DNA from 2 places in the Paenibacillus sp. FSL K6-0276 genome. Region 2 is predicted to be linked to the other one. Evidence: riboswitches for the same ligand, from Rfam matches in the RefSeq annotation. Region 2 holds a riboswitch; the other holds the start of a gene.
What was found. Region 2 has a riboswitch for cyclic di-AMP ahead of MHH52_RS00190 (ubiquitin-like domain-containing protein). Riboswitches for the same ligand answer to the same signal wherever they lie in the genome.
Positions count from the first base shown of each region.

Region 1: another riboswitch for cyclic di-AMP. It lies ahead of MHH52_RS02680 (hypothetical protein); the one in region 2 lies ahead of MHH52_RS00190 (ubiquitin-like domain-containing protein).

Region 1 is NZ_CP150276.1:558,905-575,227, forward strand. Features, by position in the region: gene ctaD (cytochrome c oxidase subunit I) at 1-1,388, shown strand, start outside; gene MHH52_RS02615 (cytochrome (ubi)quinol oxidase subunit III) at 1,385-2,011, shown strand; gene MHH52_RS02620 (cytochrome C oxidase subunit IV family protein) at 2,017-2,343, shown strand; gene ctaG (cytochrome c oxidase assembly factor CtaG) at 2,461-3,381, shown strand; gene MHH52_RS02630 (DUF420 domain-containing protein) at 3,408-3,872, shown strand; gene MHH52_RS02635 (IS4 family transposase) at 4,430-5,638, shown strand; gene MHH52_RS02640 (hypothetical protein) at 5,943-6,080, shown strand; gene MHH52_RS02645 (hypothetical protein) at 6,418-7,146, shown strand; gene MHH52_RS02650 (GntR family transcriptional regulator) at 7,208-7,603, shown strand; gene MHH52_RS02655 (ABC transporter ATP-binding protein) at 7,623-8,552, shown strand; gene MHH52_RS02660 (ATP-binding cassette domain-containing protein) at 8,557-9,459, shown strand; gene MHH52_RS02665 (ABC transporter permease) at 9,452-10,741, shown strand; gene MHH52_RS02670 (hypothetical protein) at 10,981-11,433, opposite strand; gene MHH52_RS02675 (hypothetical protein) at 11,472-11,993, opposite strand; gene MHH52_RS02680 (hypothetical protein) at 12,010-12,318, opposite strand; cyclic di-AMP (ydaO/yuaA leader) riboswitch at 12,499-12,664, opposite strand; cyclic di-AMP (ydaO/yuaA leader) riboswitch at 13,086-13,275, shown strand; gene MHH52_RS02685 (hypothetical protein) at 13,469-13,885, shown strand; gene kdpA (potassium-transporting ATPase subunit KdpA) at 14,102-15,778, shown strand; gene kdpB (potassium-transporting ATPase subunit KdpB) at 15,795-16,323, shown strand, end outside.
Region 2 is NZ_CP150276.1:28,654-44,976, reverse strand. Features, by position in the region: gene rsmA (16S rRNA (adenine(1518)-N(6)/adenine(1519)-N(6))-dimethyltransferase RsmA) at 1-101, opposite strand, end outside; gene rnmV (ribonuclease M5) at 98-649, opposite strand; gene MHH52_RS00190 (ubiquitin-like domain-containing protein) at 826-1,989, opposite strand; cyclic di-AMP (ydaO/yuaA leader) riboswitch at 2,271-2,501, opposite strand; gene MHH52_RS00185 (TatD family hydrolase) at 2,699-3,469, opposite strand; gene MHH52_RS00180 (HD domain-containing protein) at 3,520-4,803, opposite strand; gene MHH52_RS00175 (AbrB/MazE/SpoVT family DNA-binding domain-containing protein) at 5,108-5,362, shown strand; gene rsmI (16S rRNA (cytidine(1402)-2'-O)-methyltransferase) at 5,870-6,781, opposite strand; gene MHH52_RS00165 (tRNA1(Val) (adenine(37)-N6)-methyltransferase) at 6,778-7,548, opposite strand; gene yabA (DNA replication initiation control protein YabA) at 7,764-8,129, opposite strand; gene MHH52_RS00155 (stage 0 sporulation family protein) at 8,160-8,960, opposite strand; gene holB (DNA polymerase III subunit delta') at 9,100-10,074, opposite strand; gene MHH52_RS00145 (YaaR family protein) at 10,192-10,635, opposite strand; gene MHH52_RS00140 (cyclic-di-AMP receptor) at 10,685-11,014, opposite strand; gene tmk (dTMP kinase) at 11,138-11,779, opposite strand; gene MHH52_RS00130 (aminotransferase class I/II-fold pyridoxal phosphate-dependent enzyme) at 11,780-13,321, opposite strand; gene MHH52_RS00125 (sigma factor G inhibitor Gin) at 13,531-13,716, opposite strand; gene MHH52_RS00120 (hypothetical protein) at 13,925-14,449, shown strand; gene MHH52_RS00115 (hypothetical protein) at 14,527-14,940, opposite strand; rRNA gene rrf (5S ribosomal RNA) at 15,197-15,313, opposite strand; rRNA gene MHH52_RS00105 (23S ribosomal RNA) at 15,447-16,323, opposite strand, start outside.

The DNA of each region.
Region 1 (16,323 bases), 530 kb from region 2:
TCATCGGGGGGATCAACTTTCTAGCCACGATCATTACGATGCGCGCGCCGGGAATGACCTACATGCGGATGCCGATGTTTGCTTGGACTACATTTATAACCTCCGCTATTATATTGTTTGCTTTTCCAGCAGTTACAGTAGGTCTGGTACTACTGACGTTCGACCGAATTCTTGGGGCCAACTTTTTCGAGGTTGGAGCCGGGGGAAGTCCAGTGCTCTGGCAGCATATCTTCTGGATATTTGGTCACCCGGAAGTTTACATTCTTATTCTGCCTGCCTTCGGAATTATATCGGAGGTCATCCCGACTTTTTCGCGGAAGCGACTGTTCGGGTATAGTTCGATGGTGTTCGCTACCATTCTAATTGCCTTCCTGGGCTTCATGGTTTGGGCTCACCATATGTTCACTACCGGACTTGGACCTGTGGCTAACGCATTGTTCTCTGTATCAACGATGTTGATTGCGGTTCCGACAGGGATTAAGATTTTTAACTGGTTGTTCACGATGTGGGGCGGGCAAGTGCGTTTTACGACACCGAACTTGTTCGCTGCAGGATTCATTCCTACCTTCACGATGGGTGGCGTAACTGGTGTCATGCTGGCTTCTGCGCCTGCTGACTTTCAGTTCCATGATACGTATTTTGTCGTAGCGCATTTCCACTATGTTATTGTGGGCGGCTTGGTGCTTGGCTTGTTTGCAGGTCTGCATTACTGGTGGCCGAAGATGTTCGGACGGATGCTAAGTGAGAAGCTGGGCAAATGGACCTTCTGGACGTTTATCATCGGATTCCATCTAACCTTCTTTGTACAGCATTTCCTTGGACTTATGGGGATGCAGCGCCGGGTATTCACTTATTTGCCGAATCAGCAATTCGATTTGCTTAATTTAGTCAGTACAATCGGAGCTGGACTGATGGGTGTCGGTATGATTATCTTCTTGGTTAACATCTTCCTGACTTCAAGAAAGCCAGCGGATGCAGGTAATGATCCGTGGGAGGATGGACGTACATTGGAATGGACGATTCCTTCACCACCGCCAGAATATAACTTCAAGCAAACACCACTTATCCGTGGTATTGATGCGTTCTGGAAAGAAAAAATGGCAGGAAATAAAGGCATGACTCCGGCAGAACCGGTCGGCTCGATCCATATGCCATCAGCAACCATACTGCCGTTCACCATGTCAGTTGGAATCTTCATCGCCGGCCTCGGCTTTATGTTCAGTCGGGATGACTTCGGAAACGCCTTTATGAGCTTTTTGTTTAATAATTATATCGTTACAGCGATTGGTCTTATCATTACATTTGGATCTATGCTGATGCGTTCGCTGTTTGATGATCACGGATGGCATATTGAACCTGAAGAGCTGGAAGGAAGTGAGCGGACATGACAACGGCACATGCAGAAGCTTCTAAGGATACACTTCCGCACGAGCCGGAAAAAGCTACGCTCGAAGGTCGAAACAAGGTACTTGCCTTTTGGTTGTTTCTAGGCGGGGAAGCGGTGCTGTTCGGTACGTTGTTCGCTACGTTTCTCGCACTGCGCAATCAGACGAATGAGGGACCCTCGGCGAATGAGCTGTTTCACCTGCCGCTTGTAGCTGCTGCAACGTTCCTCCTCTTGGTAAGCAGTCTGACGAGTGTATTCGCTATCCAAGCAATGCACAGAAACCGTCCGGCGGTGCTCCGCAACTGGCTTGTGGTTACTGTAATCTTAGGACTTAGTTTTCTGATTCTGGAGATCTATGAGTTTACTCAATATGTGAGACACGAAGAATTCGGAATGACTACAAGTGCATTTAGTTCGGCATTCTATACACTGGTAGGGTTTCACGGTGCGCACGTAGCTTTCGGGATTGCATGGATCTCCATCCTGATTGGGCAACTGATGCGTAAGGGATTAACCGTAGTTACTGCACCAAAAGTGTACGTGGCAGCTATGTACTGGCATTTTATTGATGTGGTATGGGTCTTCATCTTTACGGTTGTATACCTACTCGGAAAGGTGGGCTAGGCACTATGACGACGGATCAGCATGTGCCAGAGGAAGGCGGGTATAAGCATCGTCATCGGCATGAGGGACCACAGAGGCATATTGTTGTCTTTATACTGTCCATTGTCTTGACCTTAATTGCTTTCGCCGCTGTTGCGGCTGGAGGCGTGAATGCCACCTTTGCAGTTATTTTACTACTGGTAATGGCTGTCATTCAGGTCATTGTACAGATGGGCTTCTGGATGCACCTGAAAGACAAGGGACATCTAATGCCGATTATCTTCATGCTGGGTGGTTTCTTTATCGCCGGTACCAGTATTATCATGTCGCTGTATTGGGTTTGGTGGGATTAACGGATAATAAAGAAAGAGGCGGGCTGCGATGCCCCCTCTTTTTGGTGTTCCAATACAATAATTTATAAGCTTCGCAACTAGGTTCATGAAGAGATCCTGCGCTAGGAGGTTAGGATTATGCTGGGATTACAATATTTTAGCTTTGCTGAACTATGGAGCCCGCTTTTTTTGGCGGTAATGCTGCTGCTGACGGCGGGTTATTTCGTTTGGATTGGTCCAATTGCTGGACGTTATGCCGATTCAATTCAGGTTCCGCTCTGGCGTAGAGCGCTATTTGTGTGCGGAATGCTTGCGCTTTATTTGGCACAAGGCGGCCCCGTTAGTCTATTGGGGCATATGATGTTTTCCTTCCACATGGTTAGTATGGCCTTGTCTTATCTGGTAGCGGTGCCACTGATTATGCTGGGGATTCCGGATTTTATCTGGCGCAGCCTATTGAAAGTAAATCCGTTTCGTCGGCTGTCTTTTTTAGCTCGACCGGTGGTAGCTGCTCTATTGTTTAATGGACTATTTTCCTTGTACCATATTCCAGTTATCCATGATTATGTGATGTTGCATTTTACCGTTCACCGCATTTACTACATTGTTCTATTCCTAACGGCTGCCTTAATGTGGTGGACGCTGATCAATCCGCTACCGGAGCGCCGGATGGCGAGTGGACTGGGCAAGATTGGGTTTATTTTTCTTAACATGGTATTGCTGACCCCAGCATGCGGGCTGATTATTTTTGCAGACCATCCGCTCTATGCCACTTACAGTGATCCGGAGACTTGGGCACTTGCCATGGGCTATTGTATATCGGGTGATCCCTCTGCATTACTTCAGAATTTTGGGGGTCCTGCGTTCTTTGAATTGATGTCACCGAAGGTAGATCAGCAGGTGGGGGGCATCGCGATGAAGTTCATTCAGGAATTTATTTTTGCCTCTATGCTTGCTTATGTGTTCTATCATTGGTATAAAAAAGAGAACGGACAAGAAGATGATGAATTATCGACGCCATCCTCAGCACTTGAGGAGAGCACCTTGACCCGTGCATAACTGGTATACTGCCAAGGGGGAGAATTATGGATATTTTCACACTGTTTCCAACTATTAGTACATCGTTCATCGTGCTCAGCGCGGTGCTCGTTGCTATTGGCTGGTGGCTCATCATTAAGGGCAAACGCGAGGCGCACAAGAAGACAATGATTGCTGCTGCAATCGCTGCGCTCCTGTTTTTTATTGTTTACGTATCCAGAACGTTGTTCGTGGGAAACACCTCATGGGGCGGTCCGGATGAACTGAAGACGATTTATCAAGTATTTCTGATCTTCCATATCGTGCTGGCAACGGTAGCTGCAGTATTCGGACTTACTACGTTAACTCTTGGATTTAAGGCGAAGTACTCCAAGCACCGGAAATGGGGCAGAGTGACATCTATAATCTGGTTCATTACTGCGATTACTGGTGTTATGGTGTATGTGCTGCTTTATATTTTGTATCCAGGTGGACATACCTTACCGGTGTGGAAAGTTATTTTGGGCGCTTAAATTAGCTGCGTAAATAGTAATGAAATAAGCCTGTGCATCTGCATGTTCCCAAAGTGGAATAGTGGATGCCAGGCTTATTTTTGTTTATGAAGATTAGTGGGTCTGAAATTCGACTGTGGAATAAACATTTTAGGGTTTTAAGTATGGCTTGAAGGGGAGTACTGGAGTGAGTGGAGAGTTGGACAACTTTCGAGAATGAAGATTGTACTTAAAGGGTAATTCTCGTAAGAGCTTCTTGCTAAAAGAACTGGACTCGTAAGTGTAAAACACAGAGGTGGTCCACCTGCTTGGATTATAGGGAAAACCTCCCTAAAAAAGATAAGTTTTGAGCTCAAAAAGGCGGTATTTAGGGAAAATATACCTGTAATTGAACGGTTTTGGTTCTAAAAAGGAGAAAAAGATCACTAGCCTTGCATTAAACCTAACATGAAAAATCATTTTTGCATAAATTACTTTATTTTCAATATATTGATGTAATTTTACTGGTTAAACCCAAAAAAACCCCTAAAGTAGAAGGATAGGCATTTTACCCATTCCACCTACAAAAGGAGCAACCAATGGGTACTATACCAAATCAATCTGTCATTTGTAAATGCCTTGATTTACTTCCGCTTTCCGACGAAGCGTTTCCGCTGTTTAATCATCGACGTAGATTGACGTTGGTCAAGGCCGTGAAACTACTTGTCGAAGCCCAACTCAACCAACGAGCAGACCTCGACGAAATTAGCCAGGCCTTACGAGCGAACCGAGAACTTCAGCAAGCAGTAGGTCTAAAATCGATTAGTCCTTCTCAAGTGGTGCGTACACTGGACAATCTACCGCTCGAGGTGTTGCAGCGCGTGTGGCTCCTGCTTACGCAGCAAGTCGCACAGATGTATCCTGAACAAGGCGTTACCGGTCTGGGTAAACTTCATCTCATTGATTCTACGAGTCTGTCTCTCCCTGAACTCGCTGGGAAGTGGGCCTATTGTTCCAAGCATAGTAACGGGGTCAAGGTTCATTTGAAGCTTGTGATTGCAGATAGCGATACGGTGTACCCGACCCAAGTCATTTGCTCGACGCTCGGGGTCGCCGACTCTGAAGTGGCCTTGGATTTAGTCGTCGACAAAGATGCCATTCATGTCTTGGATCGTGGGTATAGGGTGTACCGTTTGTATGAAACTTGGCTGGAGCAAGGTCTGCGGTTTGTCGCACGCATCCAGCAGAACAGCAGAACCCTCGTTCTTCATGAGCGTGAGGTCGCCCCCCATACCCCCGTGTTGCGGGATGCCGATGTGCTTGTGAGTTACAAAAATGCGGAAAAACAACTCGTCGAGGTTCAGCTGCGTTTAGTGGAATATACTGACGAAAAAGGGCGTCAATATCGGGTTATAACCAATGTGTGGGACAAAACGGCCGAGCAGATTAGTGAAATCTATCACCACCGGTGGCTAATTGAGATCTTCTTCAAGTGGATGAAGCAGCATGTTAGCTTGATCCACCTGTATAGTTCACGAGAAAAAGCGGTGTGGAATCAGATCTTTTTAGCACTGATTGGATATGCATTGGTTCTTCTGCTTCGCAATGAGACGGACGCAGCGCAGTCCCCGTGGTCTTTTTTGAAGCTTTTACGGTGCTACATGTGCCAGGCATGGAACCGATTTCTACAAGAACTCCAGCGAAAACCAGAGAAGTTCTCAAAGGGAAGGCAGAAAAAAGGAAAGACAGGTCGTCCCCAAACGAAGCCGAAGAAATATAAGACGGTAAAGAAGTACGCCAACCAGTAAAACAGGCAAACAAATACATTAATTGGTAAAATGATCCTAGGTTTATATGGTGTTCAACCTTTTTTCTTGATGAGGAAGAGAGTGATTGTAAATATTTTTTATAATAAAAATATAAATCCACATTTGCCAAACAACCCCTTCATGTGTCAGGTTCTGTGCAATGCTAGTGGAAAAAGATGTCTTTATAGGGAGGAATTCCCTAAAACCGTTGATTCCAGGCTAAATCTAAGTAATTATAGGGAGATTTTCCCTAAATTTAGATTCTACTCCGCAATAGCTCATACCTCAGCTTTTAGCCCAGAGCATGAACCTGCCCTGCCCCGTATCAACACCAACACCAACACCAACACCAACACCAACACCAACACCAACACCAACACCAACACCAACACCAACACCAACACCAACACCAACACCAACACCAACGCCCATCCCGCACTAGCACCCACACGCACCCTACAATGTATTGCTCATTAGCGTAGCAACAATGAAGATCGCATCTCTCCGTGTCCTTTGCTCACCAACAACCTCTCTCCAAGCACCATTTAACCCTCTTATTAGTTAATCCGAATAATGATCAGCATCGCGCGTGGGCAGAGTCTTCTCCAAAGCATAGGATGTTGCTGTCTCCTAATCATCTTGAATATTTTCCATTTACAGGATTGACAATGGTAAATTAAGGACATATACTGTGTATATAGATATATACAGTAAGCACAGGGATATGAACACCTGCTTCCGCTGGACGCTGAAGACATTGTAAAGCGAGGTTAGCATTAATGAGAACATTAAAGGATTCGTGGTTTATCATGCGCTCTGATTTTCGCGGAGACAAATTAAAAATACTATGGACATTTTTAATCACAGTTATCTTTATGTGTTATCTTGGTGGGATGACGAGCTTGGTTACAAATGACGTACTGGGTAATCAGGATCGGACAATGATAGCGGATTTTTTGCTCCTTTCGCTAATGCCATTAATCGGATTCTCTTTCTCCCGTCGTTCCATGAAATATTGGAGTGAAGACTCCTACACGAGAATGTTGGCTTACTTACGATCCTTACCGATTCCTATCAATGTAATATTAACCCGGAGAAAGTTTCAGGCGGTAGTCTCCTTTGCTCTAAATGGTCTGTTGTTCTTCGGTATTGTCTACTTGCTCGGTGAGAATTTCCGGAAGGAGCTGGCAGTACCCTCGTATATTGCTTTTGCCATTACTTGGATCGGCGTTGGACTCATCGTTTCCGGTGTATACATTTTCATTGAATATCTTTGTAGCGGCAAAGCTTATCTATGTCTAACAGTGTTAATCGTGGTGTTGTCTTGGGGAATATCTTTCCTAGTGACGCTTGGGGGAGGCAACCTATTCTTATACAGTATCTCCTCTTCCAAGGAGTGGGGGCTGCTATCTCCGATCATGTGGGGGTCACTATTGCTGGGGACAATATCTGTACAATTATTCTCTAAATGGACTATCCATCGACTGAAGAGTCGTGATCTCGTATGAAGAATAGGAAATGGCAAGGATAGCGCTCTAGCATGCTAGAGTGGAAGGCGAGGTGTAAATCATGTGGGTACCGGTACAGATCAACGAAAATAGTGCAGAACCGCTATATCATCAGATAGAGACACAGCTTAGATCATTAATTATTAGTGGAGTTATTACGGAAGGGACACTACTGCCCTCCATTCGTGAGTTCGCCGGAGACCTGAAGTGCAGTGTAATTACAGTGCGGCGCGTGTATCAGGATTTAGAGAACGAAGGGTTGCTGCGAACACGACAAGGAACAGGTACCTTTGTATCCCATGTAGGTGTCGGAGCGATGGAGGAATATAAGCGAGATGCAGTCGGTAAAGCGCTTGAAAGTGCAGTGGACATCTGCCTATCAGTACATTGCAGCAAGGAAGAGCTTGAGGAGATTTTTCAGGAAATTGTAGAACGTAAATATAGGGAACAGGAATGAAAGGTGGGCGCTTACTCAGATGGTACAGATGGCGATAGAATTGCGGAATGTACGCAAACAGCGGCGTAGCAAGACAATTGGGCCGCTAAACCTGAATCTGCCTCAAGGATATATTACAGCTTTGGTAGGTCAGAATGGATCTGGCAAAAGCACGCTGCTGAATCTACTGCTACAGTTGTCGAACCCAGAGGAAGGCGATATTTATTGGTTTGAAAATAAGTATGATAGCGAGCTCCCTCTAGAGCTTCGACAGTCTATTGCATACGTCCCTGAAAATTCGATTTCGGAAGAGAATCGCTGGAATGCGGAACAAGCGGCCCGATTTCGAAAGCATTGGTATCCGAACTGGGATGAGTCGTATTTTCAGGATCTAATGGATCGATTTGAAGTTCCGTATCATATGAGGCTTTCGAAGATGTCTAAGGGTGAGCGTCGAAAATTTGAAATTGCTGCAGCACTTGCGTCACGCCCGCGTCTATTGTTACTGGATGAGCCTTCTTCTGGTCTTGATCCTTTTGCCTGGAAGATTATGATGGAGACGCTTCGTAAGTATATGGAAGAGACCCAAGCAACGATGATTATCTCTACACACATTGTGGAGGAGGTACGTCGGCTGGCAGATTACATCGTGCTTATGCATAGGGGAGAACTGCTGGGTATGGCCGAGAAAGACAGTCTATTCGGTGCTTGGACCGAGGTGTGGGTACATGTTGCAGATGAAGGGGAGCTTGCTGAGTTATCGGCGGAATTACCGGGGGGCTTAAACTTTACCATAGATACACCGGGTGTAGCTTCTTTTATCATAGAACAATTCCCTACGAACGAGAAACGCATTCATGACTTGGGCGTAAAAGTTATCAAGAGTCGGAGTTTGGAATTGGACGAAATATTGGGTTTATGGACACAGGGACATCGTCCTATCCTAATTGATCACAAGAGAGGGGAATAGAGAAATGGAAGCCTTAAAGCTGGAAAGTGTAATGAAGCAATATGGAGAAAAAACCGCTGTAAACGGAATTAACCTAACGGTAGGCAAGGGGGAAATTTACGGATTACTGGGGGCAAATGGTGCAGGAAAAACAACCACTATGCGCATGGTGCTTGGCCTAATTTACCCTGATGGTGGCAATATTTTATATAATGGAAAGCCGTATAACAGCGAACTTCAGCAAATCATGGGCTATCTACCCGAAGAAAGAGGATTATATCCAAAGGTAAAGGTAAGCGATCAAATCGTCTACTTGGCACGTCTGCGTGGGATGTCAGCTAGTGATGCGGATAAGAGTCTTCGTTATTGGCTAGATCGGTTTGAGGTTCCGGATTATTACAATAAGAAGATTGAAGAGCTCTCCAAAGGGAATCAGCAGAAAATGGGCTTTATCGCCGCAGTCGTTCATAAGCCGCAAATTCTCATACTAGACGAGGCCTTTAGTGGTTTGGACCCTGTTAATGTGGAACTACTGAAAGATACGGTAAGAGAATTGCGTGATCAAGGAACAAGCATCTTATTCTCTACACACCGGATGGAGCATGTTGAAGAACTTTGCCGTAATATTACGATTTTGGATCGTTCTAATACCGTCGTGCAAGGCGATATTCGTACGATTAAGAGTGGGTATCCTCGTGAACAAGTATTGTTGCGTACGGCTAACGAAGTGACCGGTCTAGAATCTATTACAGGCGTAACAGCTGTGCAGCGACAGGAGCGAGGTTATCTGTTGTCGATCAGTGAGATCGGCGCAGCACAGCGTATCCTACAGCAGGCGATGGCGCAGGGTGAAGTGGAGCATTTTGAAATTAAGGAACCAACGTTAAATCAAATCTTTATCAGAGCGGTAGGTGAATCTCATGAATAAGATGGGGACAATTATTGGCTTTACCTTTAAAAATAAAGTAAGAACGAAATCATTCATGATTACTACGTTAATTCTAGTGTTGCTGCTCAGCATTGGGATGAATCTCCCATACATCATCGATCAGTTTAAGGGCGAGTCTACAACAAGCGCAGAGACTCAAATTGCTGTGATCGCGGAAGAAGGAAATCAGGCTGCAGAGTTGTTGAAGGCATATACTTCACCTGAAGGAATGCCGCAGGCAAAAGTTGTGCAATACACTTCTGCCGATGATGCGGAGCTAAAGAAAGCATTAGATGAAGGGACTGTAGAGGGGTATGTTACTTTTGCAGAACCTACTGGCGAAGGACTTCCACCCGTTACTTACCATAGTAAAGATGGTGAACTGAACGGAGATGCACAAATCTATCTCCAAAATGCCCTTCAGCAGGCCAATACACAGTTCATCGTTGGCGACAAGCTGACGCAGGAGCAGATTGCTGCTATGTCAACACCGGTGCAGATAGCTACTCAGCAGCTCAACGCTGATGGAACTGCGGGAGATAAAGATGCGTCTCAGGAATCCACTCCGGCTATTAATTACGTCATTGTATACGCCATGCTTATGCTGTTCTTCATGTCTATCATGATGACTGGTAATATGATCGCAGCTGAGATCACTTCGGAGAAGAGCTCACGGATCATGGAGATTCTGATTACAAGTGCGTCCCCTTTAGCGCAAATGTTCGGTAAAGTTATCGGTGTCTTCTTAGTAGGTTTATTACAAATTGGCGTCATTATCGCAGCGGTAGTCGTCAATCTTAAGCTTCCGCATAATGCAACGATTTTGAAAGATTTAGACCTAGATTTAGGTCAGCTTAATATTAACTTATTGCTTTATGGGATTGTACTTTATGTGCTAGGTTATTTCCTCTACGCCTTGATGTATGCGGCTGTAGGTTCAATTGTCAGCCGTACAGAGGATCTAGGCCAAGCGGTTATGCCGATTATGATGTTAGGGTTCGTAGCTTTCTATGTTCCACTGTTTAGTATTTCCAATGCGGACACTCTACTGGTTAAGGTAGCGAGTTATGTGCCGTTCACCTCTCCATTGACCATGCTACTCCGAATTGGTGTTGGTGAAGTAGCGATCTGGCAAGTTATTGTGTCATTAGCCATCCTGCTTGTTACCACGTTCATTTTTGGCTGGTTGGCTGCCAAGATCTATCGCACGGGCGTATTGATGTACGGCAAACGTCCAAGTATTAAAGAGATCAGAAAAGCGATGAAGGCGTACAAGATCTAAGAGGCATCATATAACCTTTAAGGAGTGGTAATCATGACTTAAAGTGAACAATATAAGCCATGGTAGGGATTATTGCAGGATTGTGGATGTACGGTAAGGCGCGTAAGAGCAAAGCGTAATAGTAGAGAATAAGGAAGCCGCGGCCGATGCCGCGGCTTTTTTGTGCGTATCGTAAAAGTTATGTAGAGGGTGTGGTAGAGGGTATAGACAGTTCAGCCGCTGCTTTGCCCGTTGAGGGACTAAACAACTGACAAATTTCCAGTAGGCATTAGATCTTCTTGAGCAGTCATTTGCTCCCGCACATGCCTAAGCTGTGCTTTCAGAGTGGGTACATTTTTTTGAAGAATGATGCTTATTTGAGGTAGAGATAGCTTTAGGCCATACCACATCACTTTTACGAGCTGCTCCTCCCAGGGCAATGCCTTGGCAGACAAGAGAGATCGGCGTGAGTAGTAATCGGCGCATTGTCGGATACAAGAGCGGTAAGCTTCGATAGGGAATAGCTGGCGGTCGAAGTTTTTCTGACGATATATTTTATGAAGTTCTTTGAAAGTACGGATAGTAATCTTCTCGGCTTCTGCTGTTTGTTGTAACAACAGGGAACTGAGCGTATAGATTTCATTAGTGTACTTTTGAACACACTCTGCAAATATAATTCTATAGGTTGATTCGGTAGGTAAGGGATCAGGCATGATGAACACGATCCTTTCAGAATGATTATGTGATGAACCTATAATATAGAAAAGTAAGAAATGGATTTGTTGATAAGCTCGGCGGTATCAGGTTCTGGATAACTATGTTTTTGAAGCGCAACACTGGATATGGCCTTAGACGGTTTATAGTATAGCCGCCCTCCTCTGGAATCTCTCCCACCGACGACAGCTCTGTACAGACGACCTTGCTCAATATGACCTGCCAAGGATTTACCCTGCAGCTTGGCTTTTAAATCCTGTAAAGCACCTTGAACTAGCTCGAACTGAGTCTGATCCCACTCTGAACCATGGGTACGCACTCGATCTATAGCTTCCTCAAGTCGACAATGGTAAATCATTCTGAGAAAAGAACTCCATTTAATGAGGTCGAAGGTTTTGGTATTGGCTGAGATAAGACACGCGCCCCAACTGCAACCTCCCTTACAGGTAAGTTTAAGGATGCCATAACGGCTGTCTTGTTCAGCCTCCATTCCATAGTGAATAGGCTCAGGTGAATCAAAGACGAATACTTCAATGCGAGATAGTCTTCGCTGGTCCATGACAGGTTTCTCCTCCTTAGGTTTCCAAAAGCTTAAGATCAACATGGTGAGCGACGTTAGCCTTCTCTATATAGGCGAGCATTTCAGCTTTATTCTCACAGACTGCGGCATGCTCCAGCCATAGTCGAAATTTCTGTTTACGTATAACGGATAAATGTAAGGGAAAGGTGTTGCGGGATCTTATTACGTACCAACCGACAGCGACATCTTTCCATGGTTCCTTAAAGGCAGTGAGCCACGGTAAGCTTTGGTGTGCTGACCAATCCTGTTGCTGCTGTTTTTCTCGGATATTATTATATATTTCGTATATAATTCTTCGGTCCATACAGCATTCACAGGTAGAAGGGCTACTGAAATAGCGAAGTGTTTCATTCCTTTCACCCCGTCCAGCATGCTATCACCCTATAGGTTCAGGTAACGCAAAAACCGCAGCAAGAGGAGGACCTCTGCTGCGGTTTTGGAATACAGGTATACACACACCTGGGCCAAAGCGTGGCGGATCAAGGGTCTCTCTCTTTACGCTTACGAGGTTAGCTGTCGGATTCGGACGGTGAGAGTCGCCCTACCTATGTGAGACATGAACAGTCTCCTTCGGATTCACCCCAAGTAGGCCATGTGACCTGATGGTTCCCCCGTTCCCTGCAAATGCAGGAACTCAGCGTTGATTGTATTTCGCGAATTAGATTCAACCCGAATCATACTCTTTTCAAGGTGTTTCTGTAAAAAACAGAAAGTGCTCTTTTGAGCGCAATTTGAACCATATTCTGCCGACTGTGACGAAAAAGTGAACCAAATAGGTATTTATTGCGTGTTATCGAGCCTCTTCCTCGCTTAATCTCGACTTCTTGTTTCATTTCCTATAAAGGCGATTTTTGGTGATTTCTACAATTGTGGTGAATAAAATCACATGGTATGCCCGCTTTTCGCTAATTGAATCAAACTGGAGTAAACAGGAGATATAGAGAGATTGGATATCAAGTAAGCGCTATCCAATGCGAAAATAGTTTTTAATTTGCATTATTTTGGCATCAATCAGGTTTTACAATACTTCCTGCATAAGGGTATGATTACTCCTGTTTCAACAACAATCGAATATTTGATCCGCTTAATTTCCGATAAGGAAAGCGGGGGAACCAACAATCGGCAGACGATGTGAGAGTCGGAAGCCGGTTATGGGGTGAATCCTGTAGAGGATGCGAGTGAGCTCGTATCTATACAGGTAGGGCGACTCTCACCGCCCGAATCCGACAGCTAACCTCGTAAGCGTATGGAGAGAGGATGAGTGCAATGTGACCGCTAGCGAGCCACAGAGGATATCCTTTGTGGCTTTTTGCTGTGCTTTTTATTAGCAAAGCATATATGGAGAGCCTCACGAAGAGGTCGTTAAATTCATCATTAGCGGTGGCTTTTCTTACAAGATCAGGGTGATCACTTTCTGATCTTACAAGCAGAGCATTTGAGGAGAATAATAAGAGATGACGGATCAGAATGAATATGTGCTGGTATGTGCGCCAACGAAGGCGGGCGAACATTTCATTAAACTTCTGAAATTCAGAGGTATTAAGATGGCGGGACTTACCAACAATGTGGCTGAGAAAGCTTTACTTGAGGAGCTGGGGATTGAGCAGGTGATCCTAGTAGATACCCGTCACCAGAACACTTGGTTTCGCCCACCGTTCCCGGTAGGCAGGGTATATCTGTTCGAGAGCAGCTTTACGCTTTGCTGCCGCTACATTCAGATGTGCCGTACCTGGACGACACAGCCGATTTTTGTAATCACAAGTTCAGTAAATCCTAGATTGGTCTATAAAAGACTTGGTGCGAGTTATGTAATCTATTCCCACAGTGGTGATGCTGATTTTCTGGTAGATAAATCACCTCATCAAGGATAAAAGAAGGAGTGCGGGAGATATGATGGATCTGTATATGGTAGCTTCATTAGCTGTAATTTACGGGTTGTTTTATGGATTTATGCGCTGGTGCGCAGGTGTAGTTGAGGATACAGGGAGGGATAAGCTGTGATTCTAGTAATCGCTGTTACCCTACTGCTGTTTGTATATCTGGTTTACGCATTGATTCATCCGGAGAAATTTTAAGGAGGGGCATTCATGGGCATTTTGCAAATAGTTGCTGTAATCGTAATTCTCATCTTGCTGGTTAAGCCGATGGGCACGTATTTATATCATGTATTTTCTAATGAACAGAATCGTACAGATAGATGGTTTGCACGTACAGAGAAAGGTATTTATAAGCTGATCGGCTTGAAGAAGCGGGACGGAATGTCCTGGAAGAAGTATGCACTCAGCTTTATTTTAACGAATATCGTGCTGGTTGCTTTCAGTTATATCTTTCTTAGATTACAGCGGGGATTGCCGCTGAATCCGAATGGAATTGCGGATATGGAGCAGACGCTTTCATTCAATACAGTAATCAGCTTTATGACGAATACGAACCTGCAGCATTATAGTGGGGAGTCGGGACTTTCGTATTTTTCACAAATGGCAGTTATTACGATGATGATGTTTACGTCTGCAGCGAGCGGACTTTCTGTTGCTGTTGCCTTTGTCAGAGGGATTACGGGACAGAAATCAGTTGGGAACTTCTTCGAGGATTTCGTTAAAGCACAAATTCGTGTGTTCATTCCGCTAGCTCTGCTGGTTTCATTGGTGCTGGTAGGACTGCATGTGCCGCAAACACTCAAGCCATCGCTTGCGGTTACTACACTTGAAGGGCAAACGCAACAAATCGCTATCGGTCCAGTAGCTTCTCTGGAATCGATCAAACATTTGGGCACGAACGGAGGCGGCTTCTTCGGGGCCAATTCATCCCATCCTTTTGAGAACCCTAATCCACTTACGAACGTACTGGAGATTCTCTCTATGTGGATGTTGCCAGCTTCACTCCCATATATGTACGGATTGTTTGCCAAGAACAAACGTCAGGGCTGGGTGATTTTTACCGCAATGATGACCTTGTTCGTACTGTTACTAAGCCTGAACTTTTATGCTGAATCAAAGGGTAATCCGGCGATCAATCTACTTGGAATCGAATCTTCACAAGGTAGCATGGAAGGTAAAGAGGTACGCTTCGGCATTCCACAGTCATCCTTGTTTACTTCGGTAACAACCGCAGCTACGACAGGTAGTGTTAACAATATGCATGATACTCTGACGCCGCTGGGAGGCATTACGCCTCTGGCACTGATGATGCTGAACAATGTCTTCGGTGGTAAAGGTGTCGGACTGATCAATATGCTGATGTATGCGATTCTGGGTGTCTTCCTGTGTGGTCTGATGGTCGGCAGGACACCGGAGTTTCTCGGAAGGAAGATAGAGGCCAGGGAGATGAAGCTGATCGCCATCGCGATCCTCGTTCACCCGTTCATTATCCTTGTGCCAACCGCAGGTGCGTTCCTGACGGATTTGGGCAAAGGAGCGATTACGAACCCTGGATTCCATGGACTTAGCCAAGTGTTATATGAATATGTCTCTTCTGCTGCGAACAACGGTTCAGGGTTTGAAGGGCTTGCGGACAATACAACCTTTTGGAATGTCACAACCGGGATCGTGATGCTGCTAGGCCGTTATGTCTCCATGATCGCTATGCTGGCGGTAGCAGGTTCTCTGCTTCGGAAGAAGCCAGTTCCAGAAACGATCGGCACATTCCGTACAGACAATGGTCTGTTCACTGGGATTCTGATTGTTACGGTATTAATTATTGGTGCACTGACGTTTCTGCCGGTCATTGTGCTCGGCCCGATTGCAGAATATCTAACCTTACGGTAGGAAGAGGGAGAACAAAATGAGTACTGTAAAAAGAAAAAAGCTGCTGACGGGACCCATACTCCTAAGCGCTGTAAAGGATAGCTTTATTAAGCTTAACCCAGTGACGCTAATCAAAAATCCGGTTATGTTCGTGGTAGAAGTCGGTACGATCATTGTATTGCTAATGGTACTCGCACCTGGATATTTCAATGCTGAGAAATCGCTAGGGTTTAATATCACGGTGTTGTTCATTCTGCTATTTACAGTGCTGTTTGCGAATTTCGCTGAAGCGCTGGCGGAAGGCCGCGGAAAAGCCCAGGCAGATTCGCTCAAGAAAACGAAACAAGATATCACTGCCAACAAACTGGTTGGAGGGTCAGTGAAGACAGTATCCTCCTCCGAGCTGCGTAAAGGGGATATCGTCATCGTCAGTCAGGGAGAACTCATCCCTGGTGACGGTGAAGTGATTGAAGGGCTGGCTTCCGTTGATGAATCAGCGATTACAGGTGAATCTGCACCTGTGATCAAGGAAGCTGGTGGGGACTTTGGTTCCGTTACAGGCGGCA
Region 2 (16,323 bases):
ATCAAAAAATTCTGTCCTAAGCTCTTCTTGAACTTGAATCCATAACGCTGAATAATTTCTTTTGTCCGTTTTGGAGTCGAAATTTCTTCTCTACCACTCATGAAGTAATGCCCCCCTGATCAATTTGGGCGAGAGCTCCGGCAAATTCCTCCCGCGTGATTCCAAACATCGCCAGCCGCTTGTACAGCTGCTTGCCATTACAATATCCTATTCCAAGCAAATTACCAAGCGCCATACGTCTTTCAGCTGCCCGAGGGTGTACAAGCATACCTGCGGCCATTAGATCATCAATTCCAATCAAGGCAGGTGCTCCTTCAAAGGAGGTATGTACATTCCGCAGCGCATGACGAATCGCCTCTGGAGATGCATTCTCCACACCGATATCCCCTTTGCGGGTTGCGTCCTTCTCCGGAATGAAGGCGTGCTTGCAGCCCGGCACCTTCGCGGATACAATCTTACGAATTCGCTCACCCGCGTGATCCGGGTCCGTAAGAATAATCACGCCTCTACGCTCCATAGCAAGCGCGATCTTCGCAATTACGGTCCGGTCTACAGCCGAGCCCCCTGTTTCGATCGTATCTGCTTCTACAGCGCGTTTAACAGCGACGGTATCACTCTTACCTTCAACGACAATTAATTCCTTAATCATATTTCTTGACTCCTCCCAAAAAAAGCAAAAAGAAGAGGTTTCGCTCCTCTTCTTTTGGTTAAAGAATTTATAAGTGATGAGCGGTTGCTCTGCGATCAACGAAATGATCATCTGGCGTTCCTTAACGGTTACCATCACTATATCTTATCAAAGGTTAATTTGCAAAAGCTTCAGTTCTAGTTAAGCTCCGGTTTCACAGGCCCAATCACATAAACGGTACGTGATTTACGACCGAAATTACGAACATGGCTCAGTGAGTCGAAATAGACATCTACTTTATTGCCTTTAATGGCACCGCCAGTATCTTCTGCACGGCGGAATCCAAGCCCCTCGATATATACCCACCAGCCAATAGGAATTACATTTGGGTCTACTGCAATCGTTCGACCTTCCGTTACGCGTGTTCCGGAAGCAGTTTTGGTACCTATACCTGGCTCTTCTGATGAATAAGCTGTCATGGAGACGTTCTTAATCATCTTCTTGTACTCAAAGTCTACGCCAGCCTTGCTTGTGACGTTATTAGCCTTAGCGCTAACCTTAGCCGTTTTGGAAGTGGTGTTTGATTTGGAAGTTGTTGTAGTCTTAGCTATAGCCGGCTTAGGAAGTGCTTTGGTACCAACGGCAATAATCTTATCTTTCGTTACCGTTTGTACTTCCTTACCAATCATGCGCATAGAAGCCAGTTCTCCGTCTTGGTAGATCTTTTCAATATGCTGAATCATGACGCCTGGTTTGCCTGCCTGTGCCACTCTAACTGTTCCCACAGTAAGGGAGGGGTCTGCTGTCTTGATGACTCTGAAGGGTAAGTTAGTTGTTCGCTGTACTGTCTGTTTGTTGATGCGAACAATCTTAATCTCCATGTTGGCAGAAATGGTGGTGTCTAACGAAGGGAAAATCTTATCATGATCTTCTAGGGTGATGCCCATTTTGTCAATTGCTTTACCAATTGTATCCTCGGTCGTATATAACGTTTTTGTTGCTCCGTCCGCAGTAAGGCTAATTTTCTGCGCACGATTGATGACGACACGGTCACCGTCTTTTATTTCATCACTCAGACCTAAAGATAATTCATCATGCGGCTGCAGCGGAATTTGCTCTTTCTCCAACACATCACCAAGAAGTGACTCACGCGTTTGAAGCGTCTGTGTTTGCCCGTCTATTACTAAAAATAATTGTTTGTTACTTTGACCGTGTACGTACAGCAGAATAAGTAGCGCGATAGCGACTGAAATCACGCCCGCAAGTAAAAGTACGCGAGTATTTACTTGCTCCCACCGTAATGCGAAAGACCTGCTGGATGACTGCGAATCATGGGATACTTCTGGTTGGAATACGCCCATTCTCTCCATCCTCCTTACATAGCCCCGTCGTCAATTGTATATCATGAGGACTGAATTCCTTTGACGAAACTATTTGAGATTGTCACAGGATACGCACGTAATAACTTAGCGTCTCCTGCTCATGGATCGCCTGCTCGGCACAGCTACTCCCACCCCTGTTATATAACAGTATGTGGGCAACATTCCGTTTATTCAAAAATAAAAAAGCCTAAAAAGAGTTCAACTGAGGACTCTTTCGTGGCTTCTCCAATGTCAGAATAGAGAATGTATGTGCACGAGGTTGCCTCTCTTACTTGCGCTTACGGGGTTAGCTGTCGGGTTCGGACGAAAGAGAGACGCCCTATCTCAGGTCACCCGCTCATGGCGGTTGCCCTTGAATTCACCCCAAAGACCACGTGAAGAAATCAAATATTGTCCTGCGGCACGTCTAAGCCGTATTCAAGATACAGGCATGCGGCAGATTCAATACTGGTTCCCCCGTTCTCCATACGGAGACTCAGCGAGACGATCCATGAATCAATGGCTGTCACTATAACACAGCTCACATCACTGAAAAGATGATATCCTGTTTTGATGCATGTTGTAAAGGACGATTCAACCACGTTTACGCAAATAAATGGTTAAAATATTGTAATATTCAGCCGTTTTTATATTAAAAAAGTTTAATATATCGGCCATTCTTTATTTTTCACCTGTTTTACTCCCGTTTTCAGACAATCCCAAATCGTTCCAGTGCGTTCGCATACGTTATTTCAGCCAATTCCTCCCATGTTAACCCTTTAATTTCAGCCGCTGCCTCTGCTACTAACTTCACATGAGCACTCTCATTACGCTTCCCGCGGAAGGGGTGCGGAGTCAAATATGGAGCATCCGTTTCGATCAATAATCGGTCTAGCGGGGTCTGCGCAAGCACTTCTTTTGGCACTCTTGCATTTTTGAACGTAATGGGTCCTCCAAACGATAAATGAAAACCAAGATTCAAGCACATTTTAGCCGTTTCCCAACTTCCTGAGAACGAGTGCATCACGCCTCCAACCTCATTTGCCTTTTCCTCCCGTAAAATCCGTACAACATCTTCATGGGCATCACGGTCATGAATACAAATCGGCATATTTAGTTCGCGGGCTAGTCCAATTTGCTTGCGAAAAACCTCATGTTGCACATCCTTGGGAGAAGTATCCCAATAATAATCCAGTCCGATCTCCCCGATGGCCACCACTTTTTTATGACTGCACAAAGAAGCGATCCAATCGAGATCTCCTTCTTTCATATCAATCGCATCCTGCGGATGCCAACCCACTGCAGCATAAATATAATCATAAGATTCCGCCAGCTTCATCGTTGAGGGAATCGTCTCCCGATTAAATCCGATATTAATCATCTTACTAACTCCTGCCTCTACAGCACGAGCAATAACTTCTTCGCGATCCTCGTCGAATTGAGGTGCATCTAGATGTGTATGTGTGTCAAACAGAAACATTTTGATCTCACTCCTTGATATTTTTATCAATAGTCCCATATTTATTTGTATTATTTTGCAAAAATCTCTGCTATAGAAGATGGCAATCGAGTAAGCACTTTTCTCAACTTATCCTGCGGAAAATAAAGATGATATCTTCCACGATGAATGCCGCTAATGGAGCGCACAATATCCGATACCTCTGAAATTTCTCTCAGATGATCATGCCGATCAAGCAGTAAAATTTGCTTATTGTCAAAAGCTTCTCCTGGACGGAACACATCATAGGGTAGATCTGTCGGAAAATCAATCTCCAAGTCATATTCTGCGTTAAGTCCCGCTCCCGCAAAACTACTGCGAATTACAGCAATCATTTCTGTATCGAGATTCTCCATCTCAACATATTTATACAGTTTACGATGAATAAAACGTGTACACAAGTCGCTTAATAGCTCGTCTTGTTCAAGCGTCCACTGCATAAAAGCAGTCTGTACCAGTGCCTCATCTAGCATTAGATATTGCTTCACCGTTACCTCTCCTCGGAACAGGTCTTCCAGCGGATTGATCATAAAACCAAAAGTGTACCCCTCTTGGAAAAGCTCCTTAGCTCTGCGGAAAATTTGTCGCAAAATAATCTCAGAGCTACGCGTAACCGGATGAAAATATACCTGCCAATACATTTGATAACGCGACATTAAATAATCTTCTATCGCATGCATCCCCGATTCTTTTACAACAACCCGACCATTATAAGGACGCAGCATTCTCAAAATCCGATCAATGTCGATCGTTCCATAGTTTACACCTGTATAGTACGCATCACGCAGCAAATAATCCATACGATCAGCATCTAGCGGACTGGAAACCAGATTCACAACAATTTCATGCTCATAAGTTTTGGAGATCACAGAAGCTACTTTACGAGGAAAGTCGTCCTCCACATCACGCAAAATCTCAGTGATCTCCGTGTCCTCCAGAATAATGCGACAAGTCCAATCCTCATGATTCATTTCAAAAGCTTCTTCTATAGAATGAGAAAATGGACCATGCCCCAGATCATGCAGCAAGGCCGCACACAAGGTGAGCAAACTTTCTTCAGGAATCCAATCCTTATACCCGCTTCGTTCAAATTGCGAAATGATTCTACGTGTAATTTCGTATACCCCAAGGGAATGAGAAAACCGACTATGCTCTGCACCATGAAAAGTGAGATACGAGGTGCCCAGCTGGCGGATTCGGCGTAAACGTTGAAACTCCTTTGTATTTATTAGTCGCCAAATAATAGTATCCTGCACGTGGATATAATTGTGAACTGGATCTTTGAAAACCTTTTCTTCCGTGAGCGGCTGCTTCATGAGATCAACTCCTTTTTTTAATTTAATATGATTTTAACCAATATAAGTATATAATAAGAAATTATGTCGCACTTTGTCGAATGATGACGCTTTTAGTCTTGGTAAATCGACAAAATTATTTTTTACACTTTTTTAAGAATTCGTAATCTTTATAGGTAATTCAAAGTTTTCGTGAAAATATTCTTAATTAACATATGAAAAAAGGTTGACTGTTTTGGGAATCGTTGGTATTATAAATATCATAAAACAGTGAACAATGTCGAATAATGACGTTTTTGGAACATTGAGAGGAGTAACGATTGTTATGATGAAATCAACAGGAATTGTAAGAAAAGTAGACGAACTTGGACGGGTTGTTATTCCCATTGAATTGCGCCGTACTCTTGGCATTGGTGAAAAAGACGCACTTGAGATTTACGTTGATGGTGAGCGCATTATGCTTAAGAAATATGAGCCTGCCTGCATTTTCTGCGGCAATGCTGAGAACGTAACTTACTTCAAAGGAAAAATAGTTTGTCATGAATGCATTTCTACCATCCCTACCCCTGTGACAAACTAAAATAAATAGTATATAATAGAACTAATCAAATTGTTAATTCTAACCTTTTCATATCTCCTTGACCTCCCGTGACCGCGGGAGGTATTTTTTTTCTGTTTTCACCTGTTTCACCCCTCCCAAAAGGGTGTCCAGAAGAGTATCCCCCCTCCTGAACACTCGATATTTCTGGTTAATGTGGTGAGAGCTAGAAGTGAAGCGAGCTTGTACCATAAACTGGTCTATATTGGGATTCCTTTTGGGAACCACCCTCAAGCCTTGTCATGCATTGGCTTTTGGCCACAGCACACCACTAAGCTAAACTAAATGCATCAAATCGCTCTCCCTACGGGATTCGGTTGACTGTGACGAGCTCAAAACTGACCTAAGAGCATCTTAGTTGTATTCAATATTAGTTATTTCATGTGTTTTTTACCATTAAACAATTTAATTGTATTTTACACACTTATATTTCCATTGTTCATGTTTAATGGCTCAAGTACAATTTCAAGCACAATTTACCTACACCATTTAATCTTCAGCTCTATCCAGCAGTGCATTATAAATGTCGCGCTTTGCCACACCACGGTCAGAGGCTGCTTTTTTCATAGCTTCTTTACGTGACATATCTGCTGCTTCGTAATGAGCAACATGTTCTTCAATACTTAACTGGCGCCACCAAGCCGATTCCGCGATTTCAGCATCTTCCTTGCTCTCACCCTCAACGACGATGACATACTCACCAAGCGGTGGATGTTCAGCGAGCCAAAGCGTACATTCCTCGATCGTCCCACGTAAAAACTCTTCATACCTCTTCGTCAATTCACGCGCCAACACAATTCGGCGATTACCGAATGCCTCTTGAAGATGGGCCAATGTCTTAACCACACGATGTGGAGATTCGTACAATAGCAAAGTTCCTTGAGCCGAACGAAGAGGACTTAATACCGAACGGATATCCTTACGTTCTCGAGGTAAGAAACCGATAAAAGTGAATGTAGTCGTAGGCAGACCGGAGGCGATTAAAGCTGACAAAGCTGCGTTAGCTCCGGGTATAGGAATTACTGGTATGCCGTGACTTATGGCAAGGGCTACAAGGTCTGCACCAGGGTCAGAAATCGCTGGTAAACCGGCATCGCTGACGAGAGCCAAATTTTTTCCTTCTATTATATAGCGGATCAGTTCAGGTCCACTAGCAGCCTTATTATGCTCATGGTAACTGAACAGCATGGAAGGTGAAATTTCAAAATGGCTCAACAATTTTCGAGTTTGTCTTGTATCCTCAGCAGCTATAATATCGCATTCCTGCAATGTACGAACAGCGCGATAAGTCATATCCTCTAAATTACCGATAGGTGTTGCCACCAAAAAGAGTGAACCTGTTGACTCCTGCTTATGTGTATTGTTATTGTTTTGAAAACTGCTTTGGCATGATATCGTCATGATTTACCCTCTTTAGCACCATAGTAGATGTCCATAATTTCTGGACAGTATTGATTCTCCTCATTATATACAATGAGTGGTGGATGTAAACGAACCTCCGGCTTGCCATCACGCATCGCTTCGATTAATACCATATTAGCCTCCAGATGCGCACGTGGATGTACAAAGCGAATAATCTTAGGCTCGAGCCTATATTTTCTCATCAGACTAATAATATCGACCAATCGTTGTGGCTTATGAACCATACTTACCTTTCCTCCGGTGCGAACCAGTCTCACACAGGCTTGAATGACCTCCTCCAGTGTACATCCGATTTCATGACGAGCCATTGCCTGATGAGTATTCAGCTTGAGGTCACTGCCGTTAAGCGGCATATAAGGAGGATTGACCGTTATCGCATCATATACGCCATGCCCTGCTACTTTATATAACTCACGTAAATCGCCTTCATGGATCATAACTTGATCCTGTAACCCATTTAGAGCCACGCTACGCCGAGCCATATCGGCTAAACGGGGCTGTATTTCAATACCTTCTATAGAAGCTTTTGTTCGGGTCGTCATCAAAATAGGTATTACACCATTTCCTGTACATAGATCGAGTACTCTTCCACGTGGCGGAACGCTGGCGAAACGGGCAAGCAATACAGCATCCATAGAAAAGCTAAATACTTCGTCACTTTGAATAATACGTAAGTCGTGCGTTAGTAAATCATCCACCCGCTCCGTTGGTAACAAAGAAGCAGAACTATCGTTAGAATTCGTCATGTAATGTAATCTCCTAAAAGTTTTGTTGAGCATTGACTTCATTGATTAATCATCGAAACAAAACTGCTTCGTAAGCATAGACTTTGTTTTGTTTAGCTAAGCTTCATTGAATAAATCATCGAGACGAAACTTACTTCGTAAGCATATGTTTTGCCCAGTCTATTTGCTAAAATTCAAAAAAAACCGTAGGATCAATCTCCTACGGCTGGATATCCTCATTTATTAAGAAAAGAAAGACAGAACAGACAATCACCTTCCGTGCGTAAATGTCCAAAATAAACATTACAGATGTGAAAGCCTTCATGGTAAAGTCGGGCCAAGTTGTCATAACCTTCCCCGACAACCTCTTCTGTTCCCTCTCCGGCAGCTAAAAGAGCTTCCGCCTCCGCAGAATCTACGGTAGGATCCAAAGGTGCATCCCGCTTTAAAATTTTGCGAAGCTGTTCATTCTCCAGAGTTAACCTCTGATTAGCTTCCATCAGTTCTTTTACCGTCTGTTTCCATTCTCCAAGATTGGCGCGCATCGTTTCCATCTGTGCTTCCATATCCTGCATGTGTGCAAATATATTTTTTTTCTCCAAGTTTCCACCCCGAAAGTAACCTTATATGGTTTACTTGACGACAACATCATCCATTGGAAGTTCCTTAACTTTGCCCACTTCAAACAACTGTACATGAACCGTACGGCTTCCGGCATTAAGTCCTACTACTTTGCCATCCCCCAATGAGGTCACGACAATCTTGCCGACCGCTGGCATTTCTTCCTTTACACTCTCATAATTGTCATGCTCAAATTTCAAACAACACATCAGACGCCCACATAGTCCAGAAATTTTCGTCGGATTAAGTGAAAGGTTCTGATCCTTGGCCATTTTTATGGATACGGGTTCAAAATCCCCTAACCAAGATGAGCAACAAAGCACTCGTCCACAAGGTCCAAGTCCACCTAGCATTTTGGCCTCATCACGTACCCCAATTTGTCGAAGCTCAATGCGGGTCCGGAAGATACTTGCCAGATCTTTGACCAATTCTCTAAAGTCGACGCGTCCCTCGGCTGTAAAATAAAATATAATCTTGTTACGATCAAAAGTAAACTCTACATCGACGAGCTTCATTTTTAGGCCATGGTCGCGTATTTTATTTAAACAGGTGGTAAATGCCTCTTTAGCAGCCCCTTTGTTCTCCTCAACCACGCGTGCGTCGGTTTCGCCGGCAATACGCATCACTTTTTTGAGGGGCAATACTACGTCGGATTCTTCCACCTCTTTTTTGCCTACGACAACTTTACCGTATTCAACCCCACGTGCTGTCTCCACTATAACATAGTGATCCCGTTCAATCGGAAAATCAAGTGGATCGAAATAATATATTTTACCCGCTTTTTTAAAACGGACACCTACTACGCTGTACAAAAATTAACCCCCTTGTTTGCCGGTAAAAGGAACCTATGGGCATGTCCGCTCCCTGATGATTCATGCTTGTCCTTCCTCGTCTGTTAAAACGATACTTCCAGGTAAAGCGACATCCGGAGGATATATCATAACTAATCCTTTAACTTTCCAGTCGGATTAAGAACTGCTCCAGACACAACTGGGCATTGGCATTGGACCGCAGCTTCTTAGTACTCTCTGCAGCAAATCCCATATAAGCCACCCATTGTTCCGCACTCCGTAGACGGGCATGCCTGGAAATAAAGTCTAACTGATCTATGAAAACGATACTTTCATGCTTACGGTACAGGAAGTAGAGCATATCTTTAAACCATAGATGGAACATGCTGAAAAGGATATCCAAATGTTCAGCGAGCCCGGTCTTGAACAGCTTCTGCCCAGCAGTTGCTACCGCGGAGCTGCCCTTGCCTAAGGACTCCTTAGCTAATTGTAACATTACATTTCTCATTTCTGCAAACCAATTCTGTTCCAAAAGTTTCCTGCAACCATCAAGTCCTGAACTAAGTGATACTGCACATCGAGCTAAGGGTATCGGAACGCCCTCACTTGCCAGAGCTTGGAGCATAGTGTCCGGATTTAACGGACTAAATGGAATCCGCTGGGTCCGTGACTGAATCGTTGGCAATAAGGAACGACTATTATCAGATATTAAGATTCCAACAGCCGGAGCTGGTGGCTCCTCCAGAAACTTAAGCAGACTATTGGCAGCTTGTACCGTCATTTTGTCTGCTCCATCTATAATATAAACTTTCGGATTCACACCCTCTGACCGATAGGAAAATACGCGCTGCAGCTCACGGATTTGATCTATTTTAATACTTGCTCCATCTGGCTGCAGCAGTGACAAATCAGGGTGGTTTCCATGCTCTACTTTCCGGCACTCCAGGCATTCCCCACAGGCATCGTCCTTGCTCTGGGTACAAAATATAGCTTGGGCAAACATCAGCGCCGTTTTCATTTGTCCACTGCCTGCCGGCCCTGTAAATAAATAAGCATGACTCACAGCTTCTTTGCGCAAGGCATTTTGGAGTAGCCGCTTGGCATTCTCCTGGCCTACTATATCATGAAAAGGCATAATTTCCTCCCAAAACTTTCAAGCATAAACGCCTTCGGCGTCCTTATAAGGACGGTAAGTGTTTAATCGAGAACTATAAGGATAAAGTATAGTGTAAAACTTATACTTTCTTATATTTTAAAAAGAAAGGTTGATTAACAACCCGCGGATTTCTCCAACGCGTCCCAACAGATCTATTCGGCCCTGCTCACTATTCAGCAAATCATCTGCCATAGATAGCAAAGCCGAATCAATTTCCTCAAGCAGCTTGTAACGCTTGCCACGGCCACGTCGATCCCATCCGCGTGTTTCTTTCAGAATAACGCCTCTTCGAGCCGTTTCTTCCAGAAACCTTTTGATCATCATCCGGTAAATGGTGAGTTCGCGAATCGTCATGGACTTAGATAAACGATCACCTTGGGACTGTATTTCTTTGATCTGGCGATTTAGTTCATCTTTGGTTTTCTGTTCACTTTGCTGCTGAAAAACATCAGAGAACGATTTTTGCTGAACGGGTCTGTTAGCCCCTTCTGCATTTGTCATCTCACTCTTTAAGGGCCTATACCCCGGATTGATCTTCAAAGGTTATCTACCGCCCCTTTTGTAAGTGACTTGCTAATTGATATTATACTTAATAATGTTCAAACCGATCTACAGGAAGTACGAATACAGTAGCTCCGCCCACTTGTACCTCGACAGGAAGCGGCAAATACGAATCCGTTGTTCCACTCATTGGCGTTACCGGAGTGACTAACTGCTCACGCACTTTACAGCTGTTACGGATTACGGTCAATACGGATTCAATCTGACTGTCTTCTACCCCAATCATAAATGTCGTATTCCCCGCACGCAGAAATCCACCTGTACTTGCGAGTTTGGTAGCACGGAAATTGGCTTTGACTAGCTCGCTGGACAACCGGTTACTGTCTTTGTCCTGGATAATTGCAATGATCAACTTCATCTTCGCATTCCCTCCCAATACTTTTATGGTGTATTACTACTTAGAGTTTCTCGTAGTAACCCTTACTTCATAAGCAAACGCCTAATTATATGTCACTTCTCTTAGTATATTAGACAAAACACCCTAAAAACCCTTTAATACTCTCTCTTCAAGTGTTCTCACGATATCTTTTTCTACCATATGAATGGGGCGATTAGCATCTAGAACTACTATTCTGTCCGGATTCGCCTCAACCAATAATTGATAGCCTTCGCGAACCTTCTGATGAAAAGAAAGACTCTCCAGATCCAGGCGATTCACTTCTCGTTCTTGATTCGCTGCAATCCGTGACAACCCTATCTCTGGATCTACATCCAGATAAAAGGTTAGATCCGGCATACGGTCTCCGATAGCAAAACGATTAATACTCCATACTTCTTCAATTCCTAGCCCTCTCGCATGTCCTTGATAAACAAGACTACTGTCTACAAAGCGGTCACAGAGCACTGTAAGCCCTTCTCTAAGAGCTGGTTCAACTACTTCGGCGAGATGTTGGCTTCTTGATGCTGCGTATAGCAATGCCTCTGTTCGCGCATCCATCGCTGTATGGGCAGGATCTAGAATAATGGAGCGAATCTTCTCGGCAATTTCAATGCCACCAGGTTCGCGTGTAATTCGATAAGGCATGGACCGGTTCTGCAAATAGGCTGCTACTCTACCCAGTACAGTTGTTTTTCCGGAGCCTTCGCCCCCTTCTAATGTTATGAAGAAACCTTCTCTTCCCACTTATGCTTCTCCGCCCTTCTGAATGTTGTATACCTCAATACGCTGTAAGACCGGATCAGCACAAGCCTGAAATTTGGCGCCTCCTTTGGCTAAACCAGCCAGCCTTCTTTGTATCTGATCTGTGATCACTTCACCCGGATATAATATCGGGATGCCCGGCGGATATGGAATAACCATCTCAGCCGCCACTCTCCCCACGCAATGTTCAAGATCAATGCTTTCTATCTCATTAGCTGACACCGGCTTCAATGAGAAGGAGACAGGCGCTGAGATTTGTAAAGAATCAAAATTGTTCCACGTGGAAATATTGCGGGATTCTGATATGTCCGGGGCGAGCGGTGATTCGGAAGGTTCCTCCGAATCTATTTCCCGCAGCACCTGTAGTAGCCTAGCTGCATCTTCAGCCTTCGATCCTAGGCTAAACAGCAGCACTACGTGCCGGTCATCGCTCATCTCCGGCACGCAACCCTTAGCCTCGAGCCTGCGCTGCAGCTCGAAGCCGCTCAGGACCCCGGTGGCGTCATAAATGACGACTTTGAAGGGGTCCTGTGTCACGTACGCCGCCATAGAATCAAGCGGCGTATTTGGGTGCAGCGGCTCTGCCGGCTGCACCAGCCCGAAGCGCGGCAGCTCGGCAAGGCCGCGCCGCAGGACGTCCACGGCGGCCAGCCCCGCCGTGAAGGCATCACTGCCCCGGCTGTGCAGCAGCCGCCGGGCAAGATCCAGCGACGCCATCATAGGATATGATGGGCTGGAGCTCTGCACCATGGCGAGCCGCTGCCGGAGCAGGGCGCGGTCGAGCCGCGGCCCTTGAACATGCAGCATAGCGCCCATGGTCATCGCTATGAGCATCTTGTGCGTGGACTGCACGACGCTGTCCGCGCCACAAGCAAGCGCCCCGGCTGGCAGCGCCGGGTGCTGGCCATAATGCGCCCCGTGCGCCTCATCCACTAGCAGCGGTACACCGCTGTTGTGACAAATACGCGCGAGGGGCGCAAGGTCACTGCCCATGCCGTAATAATTGGGCATGGTAACAAGTACAGCTGCGGCTTCAGGATAGGCTGCAAGTGCAGCTTCAACAGCTTCTGCCGCCGGCGCCACTGCTAAGCCGCTAGGAGGGTCAATCAGCGGTTCCAAAAAAACAGCGCGTACTCCAGCCAACATCAGTCCATGAATGACTGACTTATGCACATTGCGTTGAAGAATCATAATCATTCCAGGCTCGGGACAAGCGGTTAGAATAAGAGCCAGATTGCCAGCTGTGCTCCCTCCAACCAGAAAAAAGCTTTCCTCTGCTCCAAAGCAATCTGCTGCCAACTCTTGAGCTTCCTTGATGACTCCCTCAGGATGATGAAGATCATCCGTGCCGGTAATTTCCGTAACATCATACTTCATAACCTCATCTAGAAAACCAGCGCCTGCATCGCCGTCATATGCCTCTCCATTTTTATGCCCTGGCACATGATATGATATATTACCCATAATTCTATATTGTTCCAGCATTTCGTATATAGGCGCCCTACAACGTTGTAAATTATTCATATTAAATTCCTTCCCATAGGGTTCCTTCTATTTTAACGTAAATTTTCGGAAACGCCTACGCCTCAGTACAAAAGCAGCCGGCTGGACAACAAAACGGCTTCTCCCGCCTGAAGAACGAGGAAGCCGTATATTGAATATCACTAATGCAGCCATCGTATCTTTCATCCAGACCGCTCTCTCAACCGCATCATTTAACAGAGTTACTCTACTTAAGCGTTTTTTTGCAATCCGATCTTCTTCATCCGGCCGATAAAAAAACGGTACTTGGCATCTTCAGCCTCGGTACGTATCATCTCAGCCTCACATTCCTCACAAATAAAATGCGAGACAATCACAATACCTTCCTCTTTCACCTGTCCACAAATGATACAAGCTTGCCCGGTTTGCTGTTCCATAACCATCCCACCTTGACTCTTTTAAGAACAGTATGATACACCTTCTATCATTTTAAACCTTTTCATAGTTTTTTCATATCCTTCGTATCGTGCATTATATATATTCCGTTGCCGCTGTATCGGTGAATTTTCGCCCCAGTTTAATAAAATACATCCAATCGCCGATATTAAGAACATACGAATTCGCGAGGAGGTTAGACTATTATCTATGGAACCCAATACCAAAGGTGCAGCTACATTCTATCAATATAAATTAATCAAAAAAATCAATCTAACGGCACGCCTGCTGCCTACTTATATTATGCTTCCCCTATTAGTCACTGTGCTCGAAACAGTATTTCTTTCCTGGTGGAGCATTCTCTACATAATCATAGCAGCGCCTGTTGCCTTCTGGGTTCAATATGTCATTTCACGCTCAGTTCTTTTAATCTCAGGACATCCTATTTCAAAAAGATGGTCTGTATCATTTAAACTGCCTTGGCTGGGTTTTATGCCTGATCAACACATTAGTTACCGTATATTCCGTAAAGTACAGCTACATAATTTCTATATTGGTCTTTGTATCGTAGCTCTCTTTATTTTCTGGTCACCACCAGCATTTACAGTATCCCTGATTACTTGCCACTTATGGCTCCTACTGCCTCGGCTCTATGCTCTGTTCAGGCTGAATCGTCAGAACAAGGAAGGCATGCTGAAATTCAATCCAACCGATGTATCCTATTACTCTCAATAAAGTACAAACCCTAGTATAGCTCATACAATTCTCATGTATTAAAAAATAAACCGCCATCCATAATGGATGGCGATTCTTTATTTGGTCTTAAGGCCTTTAATGGAGGACTTCTTTTCTTTAGGAATCATCACTACAAAATAATCATCATGCACTGTTAAATGAACCGTTAACCCGTCCTTCTGAAAAACACCTGAAGAACCGCTATCCTCATCTTCCTGTTCATCCCAACCCCAAGCTTTAATAGCCTCCAAATAAGGATCCGGAATACCGTTCTTCTCCTTTAGTCCAGGTAAAGAATAACGTACATAATCCATAGCAACGTTAGTAGTAGTCTGGTCTGGTGAGTTCGCCTCATGGGGGACAGGGAAGCTCTTCTCATTAAGTGCACCCTCAAAAGTATCCCAAGTAGGTTCTTTCGTCCCGCAACTTGCCAGTATTAAAGTTAAAATACAAGAAATCATTATTAACTTGAATATTTTTAATTGTTTCATGCCTTAAATCCTCCCTACCTCTACAATGCATCTAAAGACACAAGAAAATTCAAAGTTAGAATTTATGAGTAGTTCCTTCGTATTAAAGATCTGCTAACTATTAGCACTTTTCTATTATACTTGTATCCACCGCGGCGTCGGTAACAAAAATGTCATTCCACAGTAACCTATTCTAATGTTATTACTAGCCTTAAACACTTGCACAATAAAAAAAGAAAAAAAGCCACTGCTGATATTATCAACAATGGCTCAATCTGCTTGGCAACGTCCTACTCTCCCAGGACCCTTCGGTCCAAGTACCATCGGCGCTGGAGGGCTTAACGGTCGTGTTCGGGATGGGTACGCGTGGAACCCCTCCGCTATCGCCACCAAACATGATTTTTCGAAGCTTCCGCTTCTCGAAATCGCTGCTAGAAAATATCAGTCCTTCAGAAAGACATGCAGCTTATTGGTTACAGGCTTAATCGCCTGAAAACTGAATCCGAATTGAATCTGCATTTTAAGTATAGGATAAGCCCTCGACCGATTAGTATTGGTCAGCTCCATGCATTGCTGCACTTCCACCTCCAACCTATCTACCTCGTCGTCTTCAAGGGGTCTTACTAATTGGGAAATCTCATCTTGAGGGGGGCTTCACGCTTAGATGCTTTCAGCGCTTATCCCGTCCGTACGTAGCTACCCAGCCATGCTTCTGGCGAAACAACTGGTGCACCAGCGGTACGTCCATCCCGGTCCTCTCGTACTAAGGACAGCTCCTCTCAAATTTCCTGCGCCCACGACAGATAGGGACCGAACTGTCTCACGACGTTCTGAACCCAGCTCGCGTACCGCTTTAATGGGCGAACAGCCCAACCCTTGGGACCTACTTCAGCCCCAGGATGCGATGAGCCGACATCGAGGTGCCAAACCTCCCCGTCGATGTGGACTCTTGGGGGAGATAAGCCTGTTATCCCCAGGGTAGCTTTTATCCGTTGAGCGATGGCCCTTCCATGCGGTACCACCGGATCACTAAGTCCGACTTTCGTCCCTGCTCGACTTGTAGGTCTCGCAGTCAAGCTCCCTTATGCCTTTGCACTCTTCGAATGATTTCCAACCATTCTGAGGGAACCTTGGAACGCCTCCGTTACTCTTTAGGAGGCGACCGCCCCAGTCAAACTGCCCGCCTGACACGGTCCCCGTACCCGGTAAGGGTACTAGGTTAGAACCTAGATACGATCAGGGTGGTATCCCAACGGCGCCTCCACCGAAGCTTGCGCTCCGATTTCTACGGCTCCCACCTATCCTGTACAGATCGTACCCAAATTCAATATCAAGCTGCAGTAAAGCTCCATGGGGTCTTTCCGTCTTGTCGCGGGTAACCTGCATCTTCACAGGTATTAAAAT